2 regions of the Nocardia sp. NPDC003482 genome follow, and region 1 is predicted to be linked to the other one. Evidence: predicted binding sites of a transcription regulator. Region 1 holds the regulator's gene; the other holds the start of a gene.
The links. Region 1 encodes HspR, which represses chaperone genes until heat shock. Its sites were predicted from a motif close to ANNTGAGTNNNNNNNACTCANNT; they were not measured.
Positions count from the first base shown of each region.

Region 1 (4,157 bases):
GCGCCAAGCCCGGCACCAGCCCGCGAGTCTGCCCGCACTGCAACGGAACCGGCGTGATCAGCCGCAACCAGGGCGCGTTCGGATTCAGCGAGCCGTGCGACGACTGCCGTGGGACCGGGTCGATCATCGACGACCCGTGCCCCGACTGCCGCGGCACCGGCATCCAGAACCGGACCCGCACGATCACCGTGCGGATCCCGCCGGGGGTGCGCGACGGTCAGCGGATCCGGTTGGCGGGTCAGGGCGAGGCGGGCCTGCGCGGCGCGCCCGCGGGCGATCTGTTCGTCACCGTGCACGTCGGGCAGGACAAGGTCTTCGGCCGCAACGGCGACGACCTGACCCTGGTACTGCCGGTCAGCTACGCCGAATTGGTGCTGGGCACAACGGTTTCCGTGCCCACGCTGGACGGCCGCGTCGGGGTGAAGGTGCCCGCGGGCACCGCCGACGGGCGTACCCTGCGAGTGCGCGGGCGCGGCGTGCCCAAGCGCGGTGGCGGCGCCGGTGATCTGCTCGTGACGGTGAAGGTCGCGGTTCCGCAGAAGCTGGACGACGATGCCTCCGAGGCGTTGCGCGCCTACGCGGAGGCGGAGAAGGCCGGTGGGTTCGACCCCCGGGCGGGATGGGCAGGTTCGTGATGGACGGTGATCGCGAGAAGAGGACGGGCGGCACCGAGTACTTCATGATCTCGGTGGCGGCGCAGTTGGCCGGTATGCACGCGCAGACCCTGCGCACCTACGACCGGCTGGGACTGGTGACGCCGCAACGCACCTCGGGCGGCGGGCGGCGCTACTCGGCCCGCGACGTGGAGCTGCTGCGCGAGGTGCAGCGGCTGTCGCAGGACGAGGGCGTCAATCTCGCGGGCATCAAGCGGATCATCGAACTCACCAACCAGGTCGAGGCGCTCCAGGAGCGGGTCCGCGAGCTGTCGGCCGAGGTCGAGCGGCTGCGCTCGCGCTACCTGCCGGAGCTGTCCCAGCGCAGCACGGCCCTGGTGGTCTGGCAGCCGCGCAACAAGCGCCACTGATCCGGCGCACGGAAAACATCTGTGGCACAGCGCCTCCGGCGACGGGGGCGCTGTTTTCGTTTGCGCGCGGTGTGCTGGAATTCCGTCGGCGTACTCGGGCGGGGTCGGTCCGCATTTCGTCTCGAAATGTGAATGGCATCCGGAAATTCATTGCCGGAAGGTCGGTTTCATTCCTCGCGCGCGAGGGCTCGCCGACCTCCTGACGGTTGCTCCAAGATCGCTGTAAATCCGAGTATTTCAGATAGAACCGTGCCAGACGGGTGATTCAGGTGCCGAAAACGCCGGTGTGTCATAGGCAAACGGTCGGTTTCGTCGAGTTTTCACCCGCCTCGGCCTGGTTTCGGGGGAATTACACACGTGTTCTTCAGACGACTCGGTCCGCACCTGGCAAACCTCGCTTAGACTCGTTCGACATCGGCTGCCGTCGAGTGCGCGGTACCCTACACCCGTCGGCGCGGCCCGTGTTCGCATGCGAAATGGGGTTGTGAGACATATGGATTCGCGGACCGTCGCATTGATGAGAACGACGTTCAAGGCGGTTGCTGCGGAGGAGGACGGACCGGAGCGGCTCGCCCGCTCGTTCTACGCGATCCTGTTCACCGACCATCCACACATCCGCGACCTGTTCCCCGCCGCCCTCGACGCCCAGCGCGACCGGCTGGTCAAGGCCATCGGCTTCGTCATCGACCGGCTCGAGGAGCCCGGCGCGCTGCTGCCGTTCCTGGCCCAGCTCGGGCGCGACCACCGCAAGTACGGCGTGACCGCCGAACACTATGCGGCCGTGGGGGAGTCGCTGCAGGCCGCGCTGCGCGGCTACGCGGGCACCGAACTGTGGACAGACGAGGTGGAACGAGCCTGGCGCGCGGGCATCGGCCTGATCGCCGAGACCATGATGAGCGCCGCCGAGCAGGAGGACACGCCGCCGTACTGGACCGGCACGGTCGTCGAGCATCGCGCGGTGCTGAGCAATCTGTCGGTGGTCCGGGTGCGCCTCGACCAGGCCATGCGGTTCGCGCCCGGACAGTATGTGAGCGTGCAGATCCCGGCCCGGCCGCGGATGTGGCGCTATCTGTCCCCGGCGACCCCGCCCACCGCCGACCACGAGGTGGAGTTCCACATCCGCGCGGTCAGCGGCGGCTGGGTCAGCCCGGCCGTCGTCGGACACACCCGGGTGGGGGACAAGTGGCTGCTGGGCGCGCCGATGGGCGGACTCGGCGTGCCGCGCAACACCCGGCGCAAACTGCTCATGGTCGCCTGCGGCACCGGAATCGCCCCGCTGCGAGCGCAACTCATGGCCATGACCCAGCGGCGCTCGAATCCCAAGGTGCACCTGTTCGTCGGCGGCCACCACCCCTGCGATCTCTACGATCTGCCCGCGCTGAACGATCTGGCGCTCGCGCACAAGTGGCTGACCGTCGTCCCGGTCGTCGAGAGCGACGAGAACCCCTGGTGGCATTGCGAATCCGGGGAACCCGAGCCCGCCTACCCGGGCCTGGCGGAGCGGCGGGTGGGGCAGATCGGCAAGGTGGTGGCCGCCGCCGGGCCGTGGCCCGAGCACGACGTCCAGATCGTGGGTTCGCCCTCGATGGTGCAGACCACCAAATTCCGGCTCATGGCCGCGGGCACACCCGCCGAGCACATCCGCCACGACCCGCTGTTCTGATCAAACCCCTTCGTAGCGAATGGCTTCCGCGGGGGTGCCGGTGAGGATGAGCCGGTCCACGGTGGCCCGGGTCATGGCGGGGGAGCCGCACACCAGGACCTGGTGATGCAGCAGCGGACCCATATCGCCGACCACGTCGGCCAGGGTGCCCTCGAGCATCTCGTCCACATCGAAGCCGACGTCCACCCGGCAGCGCTCGTACCACTCGTCGACCCAGCCCGGATCGTCGGCCGACTCGACCACGGGAACCACGGTGAGCCAGGGCAATTCACCGGCCAGCAGGTAGAGCATGTCCGAGGCGTACAGGTCGCGCGGGGACCGGCCGCCGACGAACAGATGCGTGCGCGGCGGTTCGGGACGGCGGCTCAGATCCAGCAGCAGCGCGCGCAGCGGCGCCAAACCCGTTCCGCCCGCGATCAATACGACGTCGGTGGCCCAGTCGTCGACCGACAGCCACCCGGCCGGATCGCTGATCCGCCACTGATCGCCGGGTCGGGTGTCGGCCACGATCGAACCGCTGCACCAGCCGCCCGGCACCGTGCGCACGTGGAATTCCAGTTTGCCGTCGAGCGAGGGCGGCAGCGCGGGGGAGAACCGCCGCCGCAGCCCGGGATGCCGCGGCACCTGCACCTGGACCGACTGGCCCGCCGCGAACGGCACGAACTCCCCGATGAGCCGGATCACCGCGAGGTCGTGCCGCAGCCGGTGATGGCCGACCACGGTCGAGGTCCACTCCTGGGCGTCGAGCCGGATCTCCCCGGTCTCGTCGGGGCCGATGGTCACCTGGGGTATCGCCTTTCGATCAGACGGGATCGGTCATGATGATCGACTCGGGCGTGCCGACCGCCAGCAGCGCCCGCTTGGTGTCGGCGATCATGCGCGCCGAGCCCGCGATCTGGATCTGCCGGTCGGCCCAGGCGCCGAAACTCGCCACCACCGCGCCCAGGTTACCGATCAATCGGCGGTGCATGCCGAACGGCGGATCGGCCGGGGGATAGGGATGCCACCACGGATTGGACTCGTTCTCGCACACCGGAACCACCGTGAGCCACGGATTGCTCAGCGACAGCTGCCACATGTTCTCCACATCGTAGAGATCGCACGGGTAGCGGCCGCCGATGAAGAAGTGCACCCGCGGGTTCTGGCCGCGCCGACCCATCTCGATCAGCTGGGCGCGCAGCGGGGCCACGCCGGTGCCCGCGCCGATCATCAGCACGTCGCGGCGGGTGTCGCGCCGAACGTGCAGCCCGCCCAGCGGACCCGCGATCGCCCAGCGGTCGCCCACCTGGGTCTCGTTCACGATCGCCGGGCTCACCCAGCCGGTGCGCACCTTGCGGACGTGGAACTCGATCTCGCCGTACGGATTCGTGGGGATCGCGGGGGACAGGTAGCGCCACATCTTGGGCCGCTGCGGGATCGACACCGGCACGTACTGCCCGGCCTGATAGGGGATCGGGCTGTCGGACTGCA
Region 1 is NZ_JBSFPI010000007.1:181,870-186,026, forward strand. It holds gene dnaJ (molecular chaperone DnaJ) at 1-635, shown strand, start outside; gene ACWDSJ_RS13215 (heat shock protein transcriptional repressor HspR) at 635-1,024, shown strand; gene ACWDSJ_RS13220 (globin domain-containing protein) at 1,518-2,687, shown strand; gene ACWDSJ_RS13225 (FAD-binding oxidoreductase) at 2,688-3,470, opposite strand; gene ACWDSJ_RS13230 (FAD-binding oxidoreductase) at 3,490-4,157, opposite strand, start outside.

Region 2 (4,157 bases), on a different contig from region 1:
TCAAACTGTCCAAGTTCGGATGGAACACAGTGGAACCCATCGATCTCCCTGTCGAGCGGGCATGCCTGCTCGACTCCGTCATCGAAACCTACCGATCTCGGCATGGTTACAGCGATGCGGACATCGCGCGGATTGCCTACATGACACCGGAGGCGTTCCGCGAGCACTACGTGCGAGAAACCTCGGGCACCAACCTGCAGGCGGTGAGATCGTGAGCGGCATCGAAGAGGCGCTGATTTTCGACGGACCTGACGAGCTGCCGAACTTCGGGCCGCCGTTCATGGCGCACGCGCCGGCATCCTGGGCGCAGGTACTTACGCCATTGACTCGCTCGCACGACGTAGGCGCGGTAATTACCACTCGCGACAGGTCTGACGCGAAGCAGGCGATCAGCTATATCCAGCAGGCGAACCCCCGCGCGGCGATTCTGCTCGACGCGAGCCGCTACAGCGGCAAGAATCGCGGCATAGGCGCTAGCTGCATGACCACCGACTGGATCAACATGCAGATCAAAGGCGGGTTGCGCTGGGCACTAACCGATTCTGGCTACATCCCCGCCAATGATCTCGCCGCACTGCGCGCCGTGCTCCGCTGGGGCGCAGAGCTCACACAAGTAGTTACGGCGCTACCTTTGGCGATCCAGTGGTTGACGAACGACCATGAGGCCCTCATCGCTGAGCTGACCGCAGCCGACGCGCCCGTTGCTCTGATGCTGGAGTCGGACGGGGATCCGCTCGCGACCAAGACGGCAGTCTCGGGGTTGATTGCGGTGCTGCGCTGTCCGGTGCCAGTGCTGTTGCTGCGATCGGACACTTCGGTACTTGGTGCTCTCGCGCACGGTGCCGCAGCGGTGTCGGTCGGTACCAAGTCGGCGTTGCGTCATATCTACCCGATCACCGACGGACCCGGCGGATTCACGCCCCCGCCGGCTGCTTACGTGCCGGCGTTGTTGTCCTACAGGCGCCTTAACACTATCGAGGACGGCATCACCCGAAACCCCGAGCTCGACTTGTGGAAGTGTGACTGCACTGTATGTATGGGCCGGTCGCTCGAGTGGATCATCAATCATCCATACCCGGAGACAGCGGCATTCGAGCATTCGATCGCAGCTCTGGCGAAGCAGGCGCAGCTGCTTCTGGCGCATCCTCCGGAGAGCCGGGGCAGTGAGTGGAAGACGATGTGCGCTGTCGCCCAGGCGAATCACGAGCTGATCCTGAATAGAAGCAACAGGGCATGGGAACCGTCGAAGGCACTCAAGGCGTGGGTGTCGTCGACACCGCATCCGCAGGCGAGTACCCGATAGCGAGCGCTGACCCGAACAGCACTTCCTCTTTGTGCCGCGTCGACACCATGCGTCGTGCGGTAGCTATCGGTCCACGCCGACCCTCCACCAGCACATCGACGTTGCCCGCCTGCTCATGTACGACGGCAACTCCGCCGACGTCAAATTTGGATAGCGTCCATGCTGATGGGCTGCGGGATCCTGATGTCAGCCACAATCCTGCGCCGTAACCAGCGAGTGAGTCGAGTGCATGCAGCGCGTCTGCGGCTTTCATTGCCGTCGAGACGAAACCGACGATCGACACGGGCGACCTGGGCGGCGGATCACCCATATCGGGCGTCCATGATTCCCAGATTCCCAGCGTGGATCGATCCAGCTCAGGACCGTAGCCGTTGACTAAACGCTCAGTCCAAGCGTCCGGGATGATCTCCACGACCGGAAAAACCATGAAATCGCTGACTTTGGTGCGGGGCAGCACTACACCGCACCAGGTTGCCGCCCGAACAGCATCCTCGATCTGCGGCGGTGCAACGCACTGTCGTCCAGAAGTTCGCTGGTCAGTCATCAGCGTGCAACAGTAGACGGCACCGGATTGTCGCTGTCGGGCGCCGGGCCAACTTGCGTTCGGTCCGCTGCGAACATGCAGATCATCGCCGGATCCTCCTCCGAGACAGCGAAACAGACCTGAGAGTGCTTGTCGAGCCCTACTTTTCGGAGCAACGCGGCGGGAACCGATACCTGGTAGACCTTCGTGATCGTCCGTGGCCCGTAGACCTGGCCCTGCACGCCCATCAACTGATCTTAGCAGTCTTATTAATATTAAGAAAGCAAGTCAGTCGGTCGTTTCGCTGCCGGTGAACATCCGTCCGGAACAATGGACCACCCCGCCAGGTTGAGTAGGTAGCGCTCAACTTTGGAAGGGGCTCGAAAACGATGACTACCCCACAACGACTACCGGTGCTGTTCCTGACCGATCCGATCGTGCTGCCCGGGATGGTGGTGCCGATCGAACTGGACGAATCGGCGCAGGCCGCGATCGATGCCGCGAAGGCGGCGAATCTGGAGTCCGTGCTGCTCGCGCCGCGGTTGGCGGAGGGGTACGCGGGCTATGGCGTGGTCGCCACGATCGAGCAGGTCGGGCGGATGCGCGGGGGTGCGAAGGCGGCGGTGTTGCGGGCCGAGCGGCGCGCGCGGATCGGGCACGGGGTGACCGGGCCGGGGGCCGCGCTGTGGGTCGAGGCCGAACCGGTGGAGACCGGTGAGCCGGACGGCCGCACCCGCGAACTCGCCGCCGAGTACAAGAAGCTGGTCGTGTCGGTGCTGCAACGTCGCGAGGCGTGGCAGGTGATCGACATGGTCGAGCAGATGACCGATCCGTCGGCGCTGGCCGACACCGCGGGCTACGCGCCCTATCTGACCAACGAGCAGAAGCGCGAACTCCTCGAGACCCCGGACGTCGCCGAACGGCTCACCACGCTGATCGGCTGGGTGCGCGACCACATCGCCGAGATGGAGGTCACCGAGAAGATCAGCGAGGACGTGCGCGAGGGGATGGAGAAGTCCCAGCGCGAGTTCCTGCTGCGCCAGCAGCTCAACGCGATCCGCAAGGAACTGGGCGAGAACGAGCCCGACGGCGCCGAGGACTACCGCACCCGCGTCGAACAGGCCGACCTCCCCGACAAAGTCCGCGAGGCCGCCCTGCGCGAGGTCGACCGGCTCGAGCGCGGCAGCGATCAGAGCCCGGAGGCGGGCTGGATCCGCACCTGGCTCGACACCGTGCTCGAACTGCCGTGGACCGTGAAAACCACGGACTCGACCGATGTCTCGGCCGCCCGCGCGGTCCTCGACGCCGACCACCACGGCCTGGACGAGGTGAAGGATCGCATGGTCGAGTACCTGGCCGTGCGCGCCCGCCGCGCCGAGCGCGGACTCGAGGTCGTCGGCGGTCGCGGCTCCGGCGCGGTGCTGGTGCTCGTCGGCCCGCCCGGCGTGGGCAAGACCTCGCTCGGCGAGAGCGTCGCACGGGCGTTGGGCCGCAAGTTCGTTCGCGTCGCCCTGGGCGGCGTGCGCGACGAGGCGGAGATCCGCGGCCACCGGCGCACCTACGTCGGCGCGCTGCCCGGCCGGATCGTGCGCGCGGTCAAGGAGGCGGGTTCGATGAATCCCGTCGTGCTGCTGGACGAGATCGACAAGGTCGGCTCGGACTACCGCGGCGATCCGGCGGCGGCGCTGCTCGAGGTCCTGGACCCCGCGCAGAACCACACCTTCCGCGACCACTACCTGGACCTGGATCTGGACCTGTCCGACGCGCTGTTCATCGCGACCGCCAACGTCATGGACACCATCCCGGGCCCGCTGCTGGACCGCATGGAACTCATCACGGTCGACGGCTACACCGAGGACGACAAGGTGGCCATCGCCCGCGACTTCCTGGTCCCGCGCCAGCTGGAACGCAACGCGCTGACCACCGACGAGGTGCGCGTCACCGACGAGGCGCTGCGCGAGATCGCCGCGAACCACACCCGCGAGGCGGGCGTGCGGCAGCTGGAACGCCTCATCGCGAAGGCGTTGCGCAAGGCCGCGACCCGGCTCTCCCAAGGCGAGACAACCGCCCCGATCGTCGTCGAACCGGCGAATCTGCGGGACTACCTGGGCCGTCCGCGCTTCACCCCGGATTCGGTGGAACGCACCGCGGTCCCGGGCGTGGCGACCGGCCTGGCGGTGACGGGCGCGGGCGGCGACGTCCTCTACATCGAGGCCAACGCCGCCGAGGGCGAGCGCTCGCTCACCCTCACCGGTCAGCTGGGCGACGTCATGAAGGAGTCCGCGCAGATCGCGCTGACCTACGTCCGTTCGCATCTCGAGGAGATCGGGA
Region 2 is NZ_JBSFPI010000002.1:75,416-79,572, reverse strand. It holds gene ACWDSJ_RS03535 (helix-turn-helix domain-containing protein) at 1-215, shown strand, start outside; gene ACWDSJ_RS03530 (hypothetical protein) at 212-1,303, shown strand; gene ACWDSJ_RS03525 (hypothetical protein) at 1,254-1,847, opposite strand; gene ACWDSJ_RS03520 (hypothetical protein) at 1,847-2,074, opposite strand; gene lon (endopeptidase La) at 2,216-4,157, shown strand, end outside.
Region 2: the regulator HspR is predicted to act here: its motif matches at 2,173-2,195, upstream of lon (endopeptidase La).